One region of the Arthrobacter sp. Y3224055 genome, then DNA from elsewhere that is predicted to be linked to it. Evidence: riboswitches for the same ligand, from Rfam matches in the RefSeq annotation. Region 1 holds a riboswitch; the other holds the start of a gene.
The links. Region 1 has a riboswitch for glycine ahead of gcvP (aminomethyl-transferring glycine dehydrogenase). Riboswitches for the same ligand answer to the same signal wherever they lie in the genome.

Region 1 (7,677 bases):
ACGCCGGGGCCGCCGCCTCCGTGCGGGATGCAGAAGGTCTTGTGCAGGTTCAGGTGGGAGACGTCGCCGCCGAACTTGCCCGGCTGCGCGAGTCCTACCAGCGCGTTGAGGTTGGCCCCGTCGATGTACACCTGCCCGCCGGCGGCATGGACCGCCTCGCAGACGTCGCGCACGTCGGCGTCGTACACGCCGTGCGTTGACGGATAGGTGATCATGATGGCCGAAAGCGAGTCGGCGTTCTGGTCGATCTTCGCGCGCAGGTCGGCGTGGTCGATGGTGCCGTCCGGTGCCGTGGCGACCACGACAACCTTCATGCCGGCCAGCACGGCCGAGGCGGCGTTGGTGCCGTGCGCGGAGGCGGGGATCAGGCAGACGTCGCGCTGGTCGTCGCCGTTGGCCAGGTGGTAGCGGCGGATGGCGAGCAGGCCGGCGTATTCGCCCTGCGAACCGGCGTTGGGCTGGATGGAGACGCCGGCGTAGCCGGTGATCGCCGCGAGGCGTTCCTCCAGATCGGTGATCAGCTCGCGCCAGCCGGCGGTCTGGCTGGCCGGGGCGAACGGGTGGATGGACGCGAATTCCGGCCAGGTCATCGCCTCCATTTCCGCCGTCGCGTTCAGCTTCATGGTGCACGAGCCCAGCGGGATCATGGTCCGGTCCAGGGCCAGGTCTCGGTCAGACAGGCGGCGCAGGTAGCGCAGCATCTGGGTCTCGGAGCGATGGCTGTGGAACACCGGATGGTCCAGGTAGGAGGAGCTGCGCAGCAGCTCGTCCGGCAGCTCGAAGCCGGCGTTCCCGGCCGTTTCGGCGGTCTTGCCGGCGGGGTCCTCCACGCCGAAGGCCTCCGCGACCAGGGCGAGGTGCTCCGCCGTCGTCGTTTCATCGGCGGAAATGCCGACGTGGTCGGCGTCGATGCGGCGCAGGTTCACGCCTTTGGCCTCGGCGGCGGCGGCGATCTCGGCGGCCTTGCCCGGAGCCTTCACTGTGAGGGTGTCGAAGAACCGGTCTGCCGCCAGCGCGTACCCGGCGCCGGTGAGCACGCCTGCCAGCGTGCGGGCGGCCTCATTGGCGTGCTGCGCGATCGCCTTCAGGCCCTCGGGGCCGTGGTAGACGGCGTACATGCTGGCCACGACGGCCAGCAGTGCCTGCGCGGTGCAGATGTTGGAGGTGGCCTTCTCGCGGCGGATGTGCTGCTCGCGGGTCTGCAGCGCCAGGCGGTAGGCGGGGCGGCCGGCGTCGTCCTTCGAGACCCCCACCAGGCGGCCGGGCAAGGAACGCTCCAGCCCCTTGCGGACGGCCATGTAGGCGGCGTGCGGGCCGCCGAAGAAGAGCGGCACGCCAAAACGCTGGGTGTTGCCGACGGCGATGTCCGCGCCCTGCTCGCCCGGCGGCGTGATCAGGGTCAGCGCCAGCAGGTCGGCGGCCACGGTGACCAAGGCGCCGCGCTCCTTGGCCTGCGCGATGACCGGAGCCTGGTCAAACACCCGGCCGGAGGCTCCCGGCTGCTGCAGCACGATGCCCGAGATGTCGCCGTCCGGCAGGCCGGCGGAGAGGTCGGCAACCTCTACGTCGAAGTCCAGCGCCTCGGCCCGGCCCTTGACGACGGCGATGGTCTGCGGCAGCAGGTCCGCGTCCAGCACGGTCTTGCCGGCGGACTTGGACTTGTTGGACCGGCGCATCAACAGCACGGCTTCGGCCACTGCGGTGGCTTCGTCCAGCAGGGAGGCGTTGGCGATCGGCAGCGCGGTGAGGTCCTGGACCATGGTCTGGAAGTTCAGCAGCGCCTCCAGCCGGCCCTGCGAAATTTCCGGCTGGTACGGGGTGTAGGCGGTGTACCAGGCCGGGTCTTCCACCACGTTGCGGCGGATCACCGGCGGCGTGATGGTGTCGTAGTAGCCCTGGCCGATCATCTGCACGGCCGTCACGTTCTTCGCGGCGAGGGCGCGCAGGTCCCCCAGGACCTGGGACTCGCTGCGGGCGGCGGGCAGCGCCAGCGGTTCCTGCTGGCGGATGTCGGCGGGCACGGCCGCGTCCACCAGCTCGTCGATGCTGCCGTAGCCCAACTGCTTGAGCATGGTTTCCGCGTCGTTCCGGCGCGGACCGATGTGTCGGTCGGTGAAGGAGGCGCTGCCGGGCCGGGTAGCGCTGGTGGACTTAGCCGTCATGTGAGGAACTCCAGTTATCCCCGGCTGGGCTGACCATGCCGGTAGTGAAGGGTTCCTCCCCACTCTGTGACTGAACCTGAGAGATTCCGCAGGCTGTGGCCCAAGGGGCCGCCTCCTGCTTGCACCGTCGGTGAGCCGGTCCTGAACGGTCCGGCTGCTTTCCAGAGTTGCCTCTTCGCGGCGGTACAGGGGCCTGAGAGATTCCTGGGGAGGTATTGCTCCTACGGCGCCTGCTGACTGGTACCCAGCAGGACTCTCCCGCCGCATGTCGAAGGCTGTATGCAGTTGTACTGACTCCTTGAATGGTAGTCCAGCGGCTGGCGCGCAACAAGGCGGCAACGCCCGACGGCGCGGCTTGCGGCCGCCGCGGGGGCGCCGGAACCCGCGTGGCCGCCGCTAGGCATCGGTGCGCGAGAGCATGCCCTTCACGTAGGCGGCCTGTCCGACGTGCTCCAGGCAGTCGTCCAGGACGCTGACCAGCCGCACCCCCAGGCTGACGTGCGGGTCCCACCGGGTGTCCACGATCCGGTCCAGGTCATCCTCGCTCAGTCCGGCCAGATACTCCAGGGTGCCGGCATGGACGTCGTCGTAGTAGCCGCGCAGCAGGTCGGCCGATTCGACCCGGACGGCCGCCACCTGCTGCGACGTGTGGCCGTAGCCATGGTCCTTCCGGGGCAGCGGCAGGTCGAACCGCTCCGCCCAGCCGGTCAGCCAGTACTGGTCCGTGCCGGCGACATCGGCAATATGGTCGTCCTGGATGCGCGTCAGATGCCAGATAAGCCAGGCAATCGAGTTGCTGTCACCGCCGGGCCGGGCGGCCAGTTGTCCGGCGTCCAGCCCGTCCAGCACGGAGTGGACGCGCTCCTGGATCCTGCCGTAGGCATCTGCGAGCAGGTCGTTGAACTTCATGGCGCCTCCCGCGGGTCGACTGTGGCGCCAGCTTACCGGGCGGGGCCGCGGCGAGGAATGCGTGCCTGCCTGCAGGCGCGGGGACGGTCACGCAGCCGCGCATCCGTCGCCCGGACCGCCTGCCACCGCGGTCAACTGTAATCGGCCGTGATGGTTCGATCCCGGCCATTGAGCCGCATTGTCCCGCCGTAGGGCACGATCCATTGCGGACGGGTATGGCCGAACGGGACTCCGATGCAGACGACGGCGTGGTCGTTGTAGCGTTTCATCTCGGCGAGGACTGCATCGCGTTGCGCGACGCGGAGCCGGTCACGCTCCTCCGCTGGCGGGACGGTACCGTGACTGCTCACCGGCGGCCGGGCGACGATCACTCCTTCCACCGCCGAGAGGACGCCCCGTTCCCCCAATGCCCGGACCCATCTCTTGACCCACGCTGCCGGAGGCAACTCCTCACTGGTTTCAACAATCAGGATCGACCCCTCGAGGGCTCCCAGGGGCGGCAGCCGACCGGCCATGGCCAGCTGATCGATGACTTCCAGGCACCCGCCCCAGGTGCGGCCGGTCGCTTCCCGCTCGGGCCCCGCCCACGTCCACGGCTGCGTGGGTTCCCGTTCACCGAAGTCGACAAGGGCTTGTGGCGTCAACCAGTCCGGCCCGAAGTCCTCGGACTCGCCTGGGTCAACAATCTCCAGCGCACCGCCCGTCAAGAGCGCTGCCTTCAGCGACGCGAGGTGCTGGTCGTCAATGTGCGGCCCGGCTCCGAGGTGCACCTGGGTCGAGCCCCCGTAGTAGCCTGCTATCCCGACCGACCACAGCCAGTTCAAGAGGTTCGTGTTGTCGCTGTAGCCCATGAAGATCTTGGGGTTCCCGGCGGCGAGACCGGCGTCCAGATGGGGAATGAGAGCTACCTGGTCGTCGCCGCCGATGGTCGCGAGGATGGCCCGGATGGCCGGGTCGGACAAAGCGGCGTGCAGATCCGCGGCGCGTTCCGCGGCGGAAGCGCCAAGCTTCCGGGTCGTCGGGTATTCCACAGGGACCAGTCCCGTTTCGGCGCTGAGTCGACGCATCGCCTGCTCGTGGACATCCGGCGCGAACCCGGGGGCAGCAAAGGACGGGGAGAGAATCGCGACCCGGTCACCGGGCTCAAGCTTGGGTGGGGACACAAGGGCATGGCTCGGCATTTCCCCATCCAACCACGGGCTGTGCCTCAGCGGCCGCTATCCATCCCAGCCGAATCCTCCAGATAGCGGGGCCGGCCCACGATGACCAGGCCCACCGCCAGGATGAGCAAGGCACCGCCCAGCAGGCCGAAGGAAGCACCCCAGCCGCCGCTGGCCTCGCGCAGCAGCCCGAACATCAGCGGGCCGGCGCAGGCGACCGTGTAGCCGATGCCTTGCGCGAACCCGGAGAGTAGCCCCGCGCCGGCCGTGGTGCGGGTCCTGAGGTTCACCAGCAGCAGGCCCAGCGCAAAGGTGCCCTGGCCGAGCCCCGCCAGGGTGATCCACAACCAGGTGCCGAACGAGGGTGACAGCAGCAGCCCGGCGTATCCGGCCGTGTAAAAGCCGATGAACAGCAGGCCCAGGCCCAGGGGATTGCGCAGCCGCCCCGCGATCAGCGGCACCAACAGACTGGTGGGCAGGCCCAGGATGGCGTAGTAGGCCAGCATGGTGCCCGCCGTCGGGGGCAGCATCCCGCTGTCCACCAGCAACGGCGGCAACCACGTGAACATGGCAAACGTGTTCGACAAGGTCCCGGCGAACACCAGGGCCAGGCCCCAGGCGACCGACGAGCGCCAGACGCGGACCGACGTCGTCCCGACGGAACCGGCCTCAGCTCCCGCTGCGGGCCCCGAGGCTTCCGCAGCGGGCGGCCCGTCGGCTCCTGCGGGGCCGGCCGCAGGCCCGGGGACGGTCACCGCCCTGGGGCCGGCAGCGCCGGGGCCGACTCCCGTACCGAGACTCACGGCAGGCCCGGAACCGGCCGGCTGCCGGGCGCTGCCCTCATCGGGCGGGAGGATGTCCAGGCCGCCGGGCCGGTAGGGCTGCAGCACCAGGCGCGCGGTGCGGCGGCGCCAATGTTCCGTCCACGCGGTCATCAGCCACGGCACGAGGGCGGCCGCGCTCACGGCCGCCCACACTCCGATCGAGAACCGCCAGCCGGCAGCCTGCTCAAGCGGCACGGCAAGCAGCGGGCTGAGCGCCGTACTGGCCGCCAGCAAGGTCACGTAAAGCGCGGTGATGAGGCTGGTCCGGTCCGGGAAATAGCGCTTCACTAGCGGCGGCAGCAAAATGTTGCCGATCCCGTAGCCAACCATGGTGAGGCCGGACAGGACCAGGAACGCCGGCACGTCGGAGGCCAGCGCACGGCCCAGTTGGCCGACGGCGGCCATGCCCAGTGCCACGAGCAGCAGTGCTTCCATGCCGATCCGGCGCATCAGCAACGGAACTGCGAACCCGGCAGCGGCGAAGGCGGCGGTCGGCAGCATGCCCAGCACACCGGCGGAGGCCGTGCCGAACGGCAGATCCGCGGCAATATCCGCCAGCACCGGCGACACGCCGGAGACGGCCAGCCGCAGGCTGAGCGCCAGCAGCAGGACGCCGACGAGCACGGTCAGCCGGCCGGCAAGCGGGGCAGGCCGCCGCGGGGCGGGGCTGGCACCCTGAGGCGGTGGGGAATCCGGGCTCGGTGGGGCGTCGGCGGTCAGTTGTGCGGGCGAGGGCAAGCGTGGTCCATGGGTCGAAAGGCCGGGCGGGCGGCCGGGATCAAAACCGGCCGGGAATCACTTTATCCCGTCGCGGCCCGGCTGCCCGGCAGGCGGGCTAGGAACCCTCCTGGCCCAGCCCTTCGGCGAGGATCCAGAATGTTTGGCGCAGCCGCTCCACCGCCGCCTCATGCTGGCCCCGCTGGAGGTACTGCACGGTCTCGCGCCAGCCGTCGGCCCAGAGAGGATAGGCGAGGGCGTGTTGGAACAGGTGCAACCGGGCCAGCGAACGGTCGAGGATGTGCATGTTTACGGCCCTCAGTTCCTGGTGATCCGCCGCCCCCAGGATGACGGTTACCAGGCTGCCGGCGGCGCGGTAGGCGCCCAGGATGTCCTCCCGGTCGGTCGCCGCCCGAAGGTCGTCCGCCATCGTGGCCATGGTGTCGATCTCCTGAGGCGACAGCCGCGGGGCTGCCCGCTCGAACAGCGCTACCAGCACCACGCCCATCACATCCAGGAGTTGGATGGCCTGCTGGGGACCGGGATTGGCGATCCGGTGTTCGTGCCCGGTGGCCTCGATCAGGCCTTCTTGCGTGAGATCGCCGACGGCGTCGCGCACCAAGGCTTCCTCCGCACCGATGCGGCCGGCGATCCCGGCAACGGTCACCCTGGAGCCCGGCTCCAAACCGCCCGCCAGGATGTCCTCCCGCAGCCTGCGGACCGCTTCGTCGCGGCCCGCTCCCCCGGGACCGCTGCCCCTCATCATGACCCCCCTGCCGCGTATGACCGACGTCACATACGAGTAATGTACGCGAAAAGGTAGATCGGGGTCACTGGTGCTGGCTACTCTGATGGGACCTGCGGCACAGCGTCGTGCGGCAGGTTCTAAACGTGCAGTCAGGACGTGCGCAGAATGAACGCCACCTATACCGCCACCGCAACCGCCAACAGCAAGAACCACCAAGACTGGGGGCGGGCGATGGCGGCCGCGTTGGTCGATCTGGTCCAGCAAAGCGAAGGCCCTTCCGGGCCCCGGGAGCTCTACGGCGACGAGCTGCGCTTGGTGATCGAAGAGACGACGGACGGGGTCCTGATCCACCTGTCCTGGACACCCGGCGGGCGGGACGCCTCCGGCACCGTCGCCTGAATCCATCCGGCCGGTGTCCGGCCTGCCGAAGATTGTTCCCGCGCAGCCGATGCTGCCAAGATGATTCCATGGTCTACCGCCAGCCGTACCTGCACGATCTCACGGGAGTATTTGCAGCACCCGTCCAAGCCTGGAGCGAGCCCCACGGGCAGATCCGGGGTACCGGTGCCCAAGGGGTCTACTGCGGGGACGACCGGGTGCTGGCCCGGTGCCTGCTGGCGGTGAACGGGCAGGAACCGGAGTGGATTTCCACCCAGTCGCGCTCGGCCGGGCGCGCCGACTTCTTCTCCTTCATCCGGACCGCCGAGGACGGGGCCGATCCGCTGGTCACCCTGAACCGCTCGCGGGCGGCAGAAGGCGGCCGACTGGCCGAGGCGCTGACGTTCACGTCGGCCCTCGAGGACGAGTTGGAACTCCAGGTCCGCGTCGACCTGGTGGCCGATGCCATTCCCTTGGAGCAGGTGCGGGCCGGGGCCGCGGGCGAGGCCGGCTCGGTGGCCCCCGGCGGCGCCATCTGGAGCTGGCGGGACAAGACACGCGCCGCGCTGACGGCCGAAGGCGCCCGGGTCAGTTTCGACGGCAGCTTGGTCCGGCTGGAGTGGACGGAACTGCTCAAGCCGGGCGCCGTCGTCGTCCTGTCCTGGAGCCTGGAGCTTGACGACGCCGAGGCTCCCCTGACCGGCGCGGCCGCGCCCCCGCTGCGCACGCCGTCGCTGGCCGGGGATCCCCGGCTCCAACGACTGATGAGCCGCTCCATG
Region 2 (7,677 bases), 310 kb from region 1:
CGGTAGCCGGATCCATCAGGTACGAGCCGAAGGCCGAGTACAGGCTCTGGATCCAGGACACGCTCAACCCCGTGCTGTCCACGCACGAAATTCCGACCGTGTCTCCGTCGGCCCGGGCCGAGGCGAGTGCGGGAGTTCCGGATGACGGAAGGTCCTCCAGGCCGTAATCGCGGTAGAAGTACGGTTCGGAGTCTTCGCTGAGGATGTTGTCCCGGAGGTGGTTGCAGATCCGGGCATTGACCTGCATGGCCTCGACGACATCCGGCGAGGTCACCGCGTGGCCCGTGGCCGCGGACAGGTTCTCCAGCAGCCGGATCAGTGCGAAGCCCTGGGTGGGCGGCGGGCTGGTGTACACGGTGTGGCTTTCGCCGCGGTGTGACAGCGGCGCGGCGGTGACCGGGACGACCGATGCGAAGTCGTCGGCACTGAATTCGGCGCGGTGGCCCTGCATGAACGAGAGCAGTGACTCGCCCGTCGTGCCCCGATAGAACTCCTGAAACCCCTCCGAACCCATGCGGCGCAGCGTTTCCGCCAGCGCCGGGTTCGACACGCGCTTGCCCGGCTCAAACGAGGAACCAAACAACGCGGAGACCAGGTCGGCACTTATTCCGCCGGCAGCTGCTGCTTTGACCGCTGCCATCGTCACCGACCGGGACAGCTGATAGCCGCCGGCGAGTTCCGCCGCCTTTTCGAGAAGGGTCGAGGGCGCCAGCCGTCCGTACCGCTCATGCAGGTGCTGCCAGCCGGCGGGGGCTCCGGGAACCGTGAGGGTCGCCGGTCCCCGGGCAGGCATCTTCTCGCCAAACCGATCCCTCATGTCCGCCAGGCGGCCGGCACCGGGGGCTCGGCCTACGGCAAGCACGCACTCGGGCTTTGCATCGGGTTCCTTCACCAGCGCCACCAGATCGCCGCCGATGGAACAGTTGTGTGGGTAGACGACGGACAGGACGGCGGCCGCGGCGATCGCCGCGTCGACGGCGCTTCCGCCTGACTGAAGAACGGCCCACCCCGCCTCCGTGGCCAGGTGGTGCGGCGTTGAGATTGCTGCTTGATTCATTGCTGGGGCTTCCTCTGCTAGTTCACAGAACCGGTAGGGTGGTTGGACCACTTTGGGTAGCATAGTGAGGTGAGTCACTAAACCACAAGGTGTGGCACCGGGAAATACACTTTTAATTGCCGGAACTTTTGCGGTCAGGGGGAAACCCGCTCACCGGTACCCACAGAGAGGACGAATATGCGGAGCCTGAGGCAGGAGCCCTTATTGGTATTCAGCGATCGCGTAGACGTCCTCGCCGAGGCAATTCGGACCCGGATTGAGGACGGTACCCTGAGCCCCGGAGCTAAACTTCCGAGCGAACGGGAAATTGCCGAGAATTACCGCTTGTCCAGAAATACGGTGCGGGAAGCCCTGCGCGAGCTCGAGGCTGTCGGCCTGCTGTACCGCCGCCCCGGCAGCGGCACCTACGTAGCCGACGAACCGCTTTTGGCCTTCGGCTCCTCGTCGCTGACCGGTAGCACCGGTGCCGGAGACCCGATGAATCACGTCATGGACCTCCGCCTTGTCATCGAACCGGGGATCGCCAAGCGGGCGGCCATCAGGGCACGGGGCCAGGTGTCCAAATTGCGGTCGATCCTCGATGCCGCCACCAAAGAGGCGGCCCGCCCCCAGCCCTCGAACGCCGAGCTGAGAAAACTCGACTTGGATTTCCACGCGGAACTGGCGCGGCTCTCCTTGAATCCACTGCTGACCGAATTGTTGGCGATGTCCAATGACCTGATGGCACCCTCGCGTGCCGACGAATTCCTGACGTTGGAACGCGTCCGGAGCTCTGTGATGTGGCACGGCCGCATTTTTGAGGCTGTTTTGGCGCGCGACGGAGACGGGGCCTTTAATGCCATGGAGGAGCACCTGATCGACATCAAGGGCCATACCGAAAAGGGACAGTGAATACCGGGCAAGACCGCCGCCCGTGGATTGTCGCCGGATCGGGATGCGCCTAGCATTCGACGACGTTGACGGCCAGGCCTCCCATCGCGGTTTCCTTGTACTTGGAGCTCATGTCCTTGCCGGTTTCGCGCATGGTGATGATGACTTCGTCCAGCGAGACGCGGTGCGTCCCGTCGCCCCAGAGCGCCATCTTCGCCGCGTTCACGGCCTTGGCGGCGCCGATGGCGTTGCGTTCGATGCAGGGGATCTGCACCAGGCCGCCGATCGGGTCGCAGGTCAGCCCCAGGTTGTGCTCCATGGCGATCTCGGCGGCGTTTTCCACCTGCGCGGGGCTGCCGCCCATCACCTCGGCCAGTCCCGCTGCAGCCATCGAGGACGCGGAACCCACCTCGCCCTGGCAGCCGACCTCGGCGCCGGAGATGGAGGCCTGCTCTTTGTAGAGGACCCCGACGGCGGCGGCAGCCAGCAGGAACTTGACAATGACGTCTTCCTTGTCCGCCTGCGTCGCCTTGTCCATGCCCGGCGCGTAGTGGGTGGCGTAGAACATGACCGCGGGGATGATGCCGGCCGCGCCGTTGGTCGGTGCGGTGACGACGCGGCCGCCCGAGGCGTTCTCCTCGTTCACGGCCAGGGCCACCAGGTTGACCCATTCCTGCCAGTATTTGTGGTCCCGGTCCTTGTCTTCCTTGAGCAGCCGCTCATGCCAGTCGGGGGCACGGCGCCGGACGTTCAGCCCGCCGGGCAGAACACCTTCGCGCTTGATGGCGGAGTCCTTGCATTCCTCCATCACCTGCCAGATGTGGAGCAGGCCTGCGCGGATGTCCGCCTCGGAGCGCGAGGCCTTCTCGTTGAGCATCATGATGTCGCTGATGCCAAGGCCGGTGTTGCGGCAGTGTTCGAGCAGTTCCGCCGCCGTCCGGAAGGGGTAGGGGAGCTCGTCCTTGCTGGCATCCAGGTCTTGGGCTGCCGCACCTTCCTCGCCGTCGCGGACCACGAAGCCGCCGCCCACGGAAAAGAACGTGGCCTCGTGAAGGACCGTGCCGGCGTCGTCGGTCACCTGGAATTTCATCCCGTTAGTGTGCCGGGGCAGCACGGTAAGCGGGTGCTGCACCATGTCCTCGACCCGGTAGTCCAGAACCCGTCCGGCCGAGCCCTCGACCCGCGCGCACAACTGCAGCTCGCCGGTCGAGGCCATCTCCGCCAGCCGGGTTTCGACGTCGTCCGGCAGGATCTGCTCGGGTTGAAAGCCTTCCAGCCCGAGCATCACCGCCGTGAACGTTCCGTGGCCGCGGCCGGTGGCCGCGAGGGACCCGTACAGGTCCACCCGCAGGCCGGCGACCCGATCCAGCACGCCGGTTGACACCAGTTCCCCGGCAAAGACCGCGGCCGCCCGCATCGGGCCGACGGTGTGCGAACTGGAGGGACCGATGCCCACGGTAAAGAGGTCGAAGACGCCTACGGCCATGATGGCTCCTCAGCGCCCTTCGGTGGGCGTGGAAACCGGTGCCAGGTCCGGGTAGAGCGGGTGCGCCTCGGCCAGTGCTTCCACCCGGGCCTTCAGGCCGGACAGGTCAGCGGCCGGCCCGGCGATGAGGGCCTCGGCGATGATGTCCGCGACCTGGCGGAACGCCTCGTCGCCGAAGCCGCGGGTGGCCAGCGCCGGCGTGCCGATGCGCAGGCCGGAGGTGACCATGGGCGGCCGCGGGTCGAACGGCACCGCGTTGCGGTTCACCGTGATGTCGATGGCGGCCAGAAGGTCCTCGCCCTGCTGGCCGTCCAGCTCCGAATTGCGCAGGTCAACCAGGACCAGGTGCACGTCCGTGCCGCCGGTCAGCACCGTGATGCCCTTCTCCGCAACGTCCTGCTGCGACAGCCGCTCGGCCAGGATCCGTGCGCCCGCCAGCGTACGCTGCTGGCGGTCGGCGAATTCCTCGGAGGCGGCAACCTTGAACGCCACGGCCTTGCCCGCGATGACATGTTCGAGCGGCCCGCCCTGCTGGCCGGGGAACACCGCGGAATTGATCTTCTTGGCGATGTCCGCCTCGTTGGTCAGGATGATGCCGCCGCGCGGACCCGCCAGCGTCTTGTGCGTGGTGGACGTGACCACGTGGGCGTGCGGCACCGGGCTGGCGTGCAGGCCGGCGGCCACCAGGCCGGCGATGTGTGCCATGTCCACCATCAGGTACGCCCCGACGTCGTCGGCGATCCGGCGGAATTCCGCGAAGTCGAGCTCGCGCGGATAGGCGGACCAGCCGGCGATGATCAGCTGCGGCTGGTGCTCGTGCGCCAGCCGCTCCACCTCGGCCATGTCGACCCGGTGGTCCTCCTCGGAGACGCCATAGGCGGCCACGTTGTAGAGCCTGCCGGAGAAGTTGATCTTCATGCCGTGGGTCAGGTGTCCGCCGTGGGCCAGGTTCAGTCCCAGGATGGTGTCGCCGGGCTTGATCAGGGCGTGCATTACCGAGGCGTTGGCCTGCGCGCCGGAGTGCGGCTGGACGTTGGCGAAGCCGGCGCCGAACAGCTCCTTGACCCGGTCGATGGCCAGCTGCTCGATCACGTCGACGTGCTCGCAGCCGCCGTAGTACCGGCGCCCCGGGTAACCCTCGGCGTATTTGTTGGTTAGCACCGAGCCCTGGGCCTGCATGACGGCGACGGGGGTGTGGTTCTCGGAGGCGATCATTTCCAGCCCGGACTGTTGGCGGCGCAGCTCGTTGTCGATCTGGGCGGCAATTTCCGGATCGAGGACACCCAGGTCCGCGTTCAGGCTGGTGCTGGCGACCGCCGTCATTGCCGCGCTCACGCTACTTCACCACCGTTGGCGGAGGCGTACTCCTCGGCGGAGAGCAGCGGGCCCTCCTCCGACACCTGGACGGTGAACAGCCAGCCGGCACCGTAGGGGTCATCGTTGATCACGGCGGGGTCGGCCACGGCGTCGCCGTTGACTTCGATGACCTCACCGGTCACCGGGGAGTAGAGGTCCGAAACGGACTTGGTGGACTCGATTTCACCGCAGGTCTCGCCGGCCGTCACGACTGTACCGACCTCGGGGAGATCCACGTACACGATGTCGCCCAGCGCCTCGGTTGCCACGGCAGAAACGCCGATTTTGGACGGGCCGGAACCGTCGGCGGCCACCCACTCGTGCTCCGCGGAGTATCGTAGTGCGGCGTTGACTTTGCTCACTGTGATGCCTTTCTTAAACACGCTTTTTTGTTGAGGAGATGAGAGGAGGTCGCCTCGGCCCCTGTAGTGCACCCGTTTTGTTCGCCTTGACGCTTCGTGGGCGGAAGCACGTGCGGACGGCGATCATGGCTTCGATGAAGCTGTGGATGGCGGCCGGATCCCCGGACTCCTTGGCTCGAGGATCAGGGCGCCGGGCACCGGGGAACGACGGGGCGGGAATTAAGGTGGGGCCAGGGCCGGCAACCAAGTCTTTGAGCGATGGCTGCGGAGGACGCGCCGCTGCAGGTCAGAAGTCATGAGGAACTCCAAGATTGGGCCGGCGCGAGGGCTCGGCTGGGATTTGGGTTCCTCCCCGCTCTGTATTTGACCTGAGAGATTCCGCGGAGTGTGTTCCGCTTGCACCGTCGGTGAGCCAGGCTGCTGCCTGACTGCTTTCCAGAGTTGCCTAGCCGCGGCGGTACATGAGCCTGAGAGATTCCTGGGGAGGATTTGCTCCTACGGCGCCTGCCCGGATGGTGTGCGGAGAGGACTCTCCCGCCACGGTTCGAAAGGCATTCAGTTGTGGGTGATTCGCCTCACACCCTACACACAGTGCCGGTGGGATCCCAAATTCCCGCCGCCAAACATCGGGCCCCTTCGCCGCTCAAGGGTTGCGCCGGCCGCCAATTCAGGGCCCCGTCCCGCCGACCGTTACTCTCCGGTCCCGGCGGCCGCCACTCTCCGATCTCACCGGCCGCCGCTCTCCGGAAGTCCAGCCGGCAGTCACTCCCCGTCCCGGCACGTCCAGGGCCAGTCCGCCGCTGCGCCTGCGGCCGAAACGCTGGCGCCTACACAATAAATGGATTCATCAGTATGCTTTGCGTTGATGTCGCCGAGAGGAAGGCTGATGACCGAGGCGCCGGTACCGCCGGGCCGTTGACAAGAATCGACAGGTTTCGACAACGGGTTGGAACGAAAGGCGCTTTGCGCCGGAGACGGAGATTTTGATGAGCAACGACATGGGACGCACCCCGCTTTCGCCGGAGGAACTCGAATCCCAGTCCGGGACCGCGCTGCCGGACAAGGAAGTCGCGTCCATCCTGGATCTAAACGCCGATCTCGACCTGGCCATCGACGCGGCCGCGCCGATCGACCTGGCCGTCGCGGCCAACGCCAACGTGGCGGCCCCCATTGATGCCGCCGCCTCGGCCAACCTCCTCTCGTCCGGCTCCACGGCGCAGGCCCTGTCCGACCAGGGAGTCATCATCAATCAGGGCATCACCGCCGACGCGACCGCCGAGTCGACCCAGGACAGCACCATCGACCAGGGCAATGACACTGTGGGGGACGCCGGGGCAACGGCCGGTTCCGCTGGCGCGACGGGTGCCGCCGTCGGCGATTCCGGCCTTGCCCAGGAGGCCACCGGGCAGGAGGCAACTGCTCCGGCGCTGCTGCCCGACGGCACCCTGCCGGACGGGACCCTGCCGGACGGGACCCTGCCCGACACCGGATCCGTCACGGAAGGCCTCGGGTCGACCCTCGACGGAAACCTGCTCAACGTCAACGTCGATCTGGCCGCGGACGCCGATATTGCCGCCCCGATCAACGGCGCCGTGGCAGCCAACGCCAACGTTGCCGCGCCGATCGACGCCGCGGTGGCGGCGAATATCGGCTCGATCGACAGCAACGCCGTCGCGGTGGCGCAGCAAGACGCCATCATCAACCAGCAGATTGACGGCAGCGCCGAGGCCAGCGCCGGCCAGCAGTCCGATCTCGAACAATAGCCCCTGAATGAGCATCAGCCCGAGCCGGCCGCCGGCCACGAGTGACCCGCTGCCCGGCGGCCGGTCGGCTGCCCCTTTGATTGACGTCCCGGCGCTGGCCGACGGGGTGCAGCTCCTCGGACCGGCGCGGGGATCCGGCTACCGGGAGCCGCCCGCGCTGGTCCGGCGCGCGGACGGCCAGACGCTCCAGCTCACCCCGCTCCTGTATGCCATTCTGGAGGGCGTCGACGGCTCCCGGAGCCTCGACCAGATTGCCGAGCACGCCGGCGAGAAGTCCGGCAGGCTGATCACTGCCGGAAACGTGCAGACCCTGATCGACAAACAGCTGCTGCCGCTGGGCCTGCTGCGGCTCGCCGACGGCTCGCAGCCCGACGTCAAAAAGGCGAGCCCGCTGCTGGGCATGCGCTTCCGCTACACGGTCACGGATCCCGCGCTGACCCGGAAGCTGACGGCTCCGTTCGCCGTCCTGTTCCATCCGCTGATCGCCCTGCCCGTGACCCTGACCTTCCTGGCGGCGTGCTGGTGGGTGCTCATGGTCAAGGGCCTCGGCTCGGCAACCCATCAGGCCTTCGCCAACCCCGGGTTGCTGCTCCTGGTTTTCGCCATCACCATTCTTTCGGCCGGCTTCCACGAGTTCGGCCATGCGGCCGGGGCGCGCCGCGGCGGCGCAACGCCGGGAGCCATGGGCGTGGGCCTGTACCTGATCTGGCCGGCCTTCTACACCGATGTCACCGACTCCTACCGCCTGGGACGCGGTGGCCGGCTCCGCACGGACCTGGGCGG

Region 2: it holds a riboswitch for glycine, as region 1 does, so the genes downstream of both, gcvH (glycine cleavage system protein GcvH) here and gcvP (aminomethyl-transferring glycine dehydrogenase) in region 1, are expected to answer to the same signal.

What each region holds. Positions count from the first base shown of each region.
Region 1 covers NZ_JBNHGB010000001.1:588,233-595,909, forward strand. The annotation lists gene gcvP (aminomethyl-transferring glycine dehydrogenase) at 1-2,162, opposite strand, end outside; glycine riboswitch at 2,334-2,433, opposite strand; gene AC5RTY_RS02840 (mycothiol transferase) at 2,559-3,071, opposite strand; gene AC5RTY_RS02845 (S66 family peptidase) at 3,203-4,252, opposite strand; gene AC5RTY_RS02850 (MFS transporter) at 4,279-5,793, opposite strand; gene AC5RTY_RS02855 (GntR family transcriptional regulator) at 5,891-6,535, opposite strand; gene AC5RTY_RS02860 (hypothetical protein) at 6,686-6,919, shown strand; gene AC5RTY_RS02865 (glycogen debranching N-terminal domain-containing protein) at 6,988-7,677, shown strand, end outside.
Region 2 covers NZ_JBNHGB010000001.1:893,440-901,116, reverse strand. The annotation lists gene AC5RTY_RS04345 (gamma-glutamyltransferase) at 1-1,057, opposite strand, end outside; gene AC5RTY_RS04340 (FadR/GntR family transcriptional regulator) at 1,235-1,948, shown strand; gene AC5RTY_RS04335 (L-serine ammonia-lyase) at 1,998-3,413, opposite strand; gene glyA (serine hydroxymethyltransferase) at 3,423-4,736, opposite strand; gene gcvH (glycine cleavage system protein GcvH) at 4,745-5,131, opposite strand; glycine riboswitch at 5,577-5,678, opposite strand; gene AC5RTY_RS04320 (peptidoglycan-binding protein) at 6,118-6,894, shown strand; gene AC5RTY_RS04315 (hypothetical protein) at 6,902-7,677, shown strand, end outside.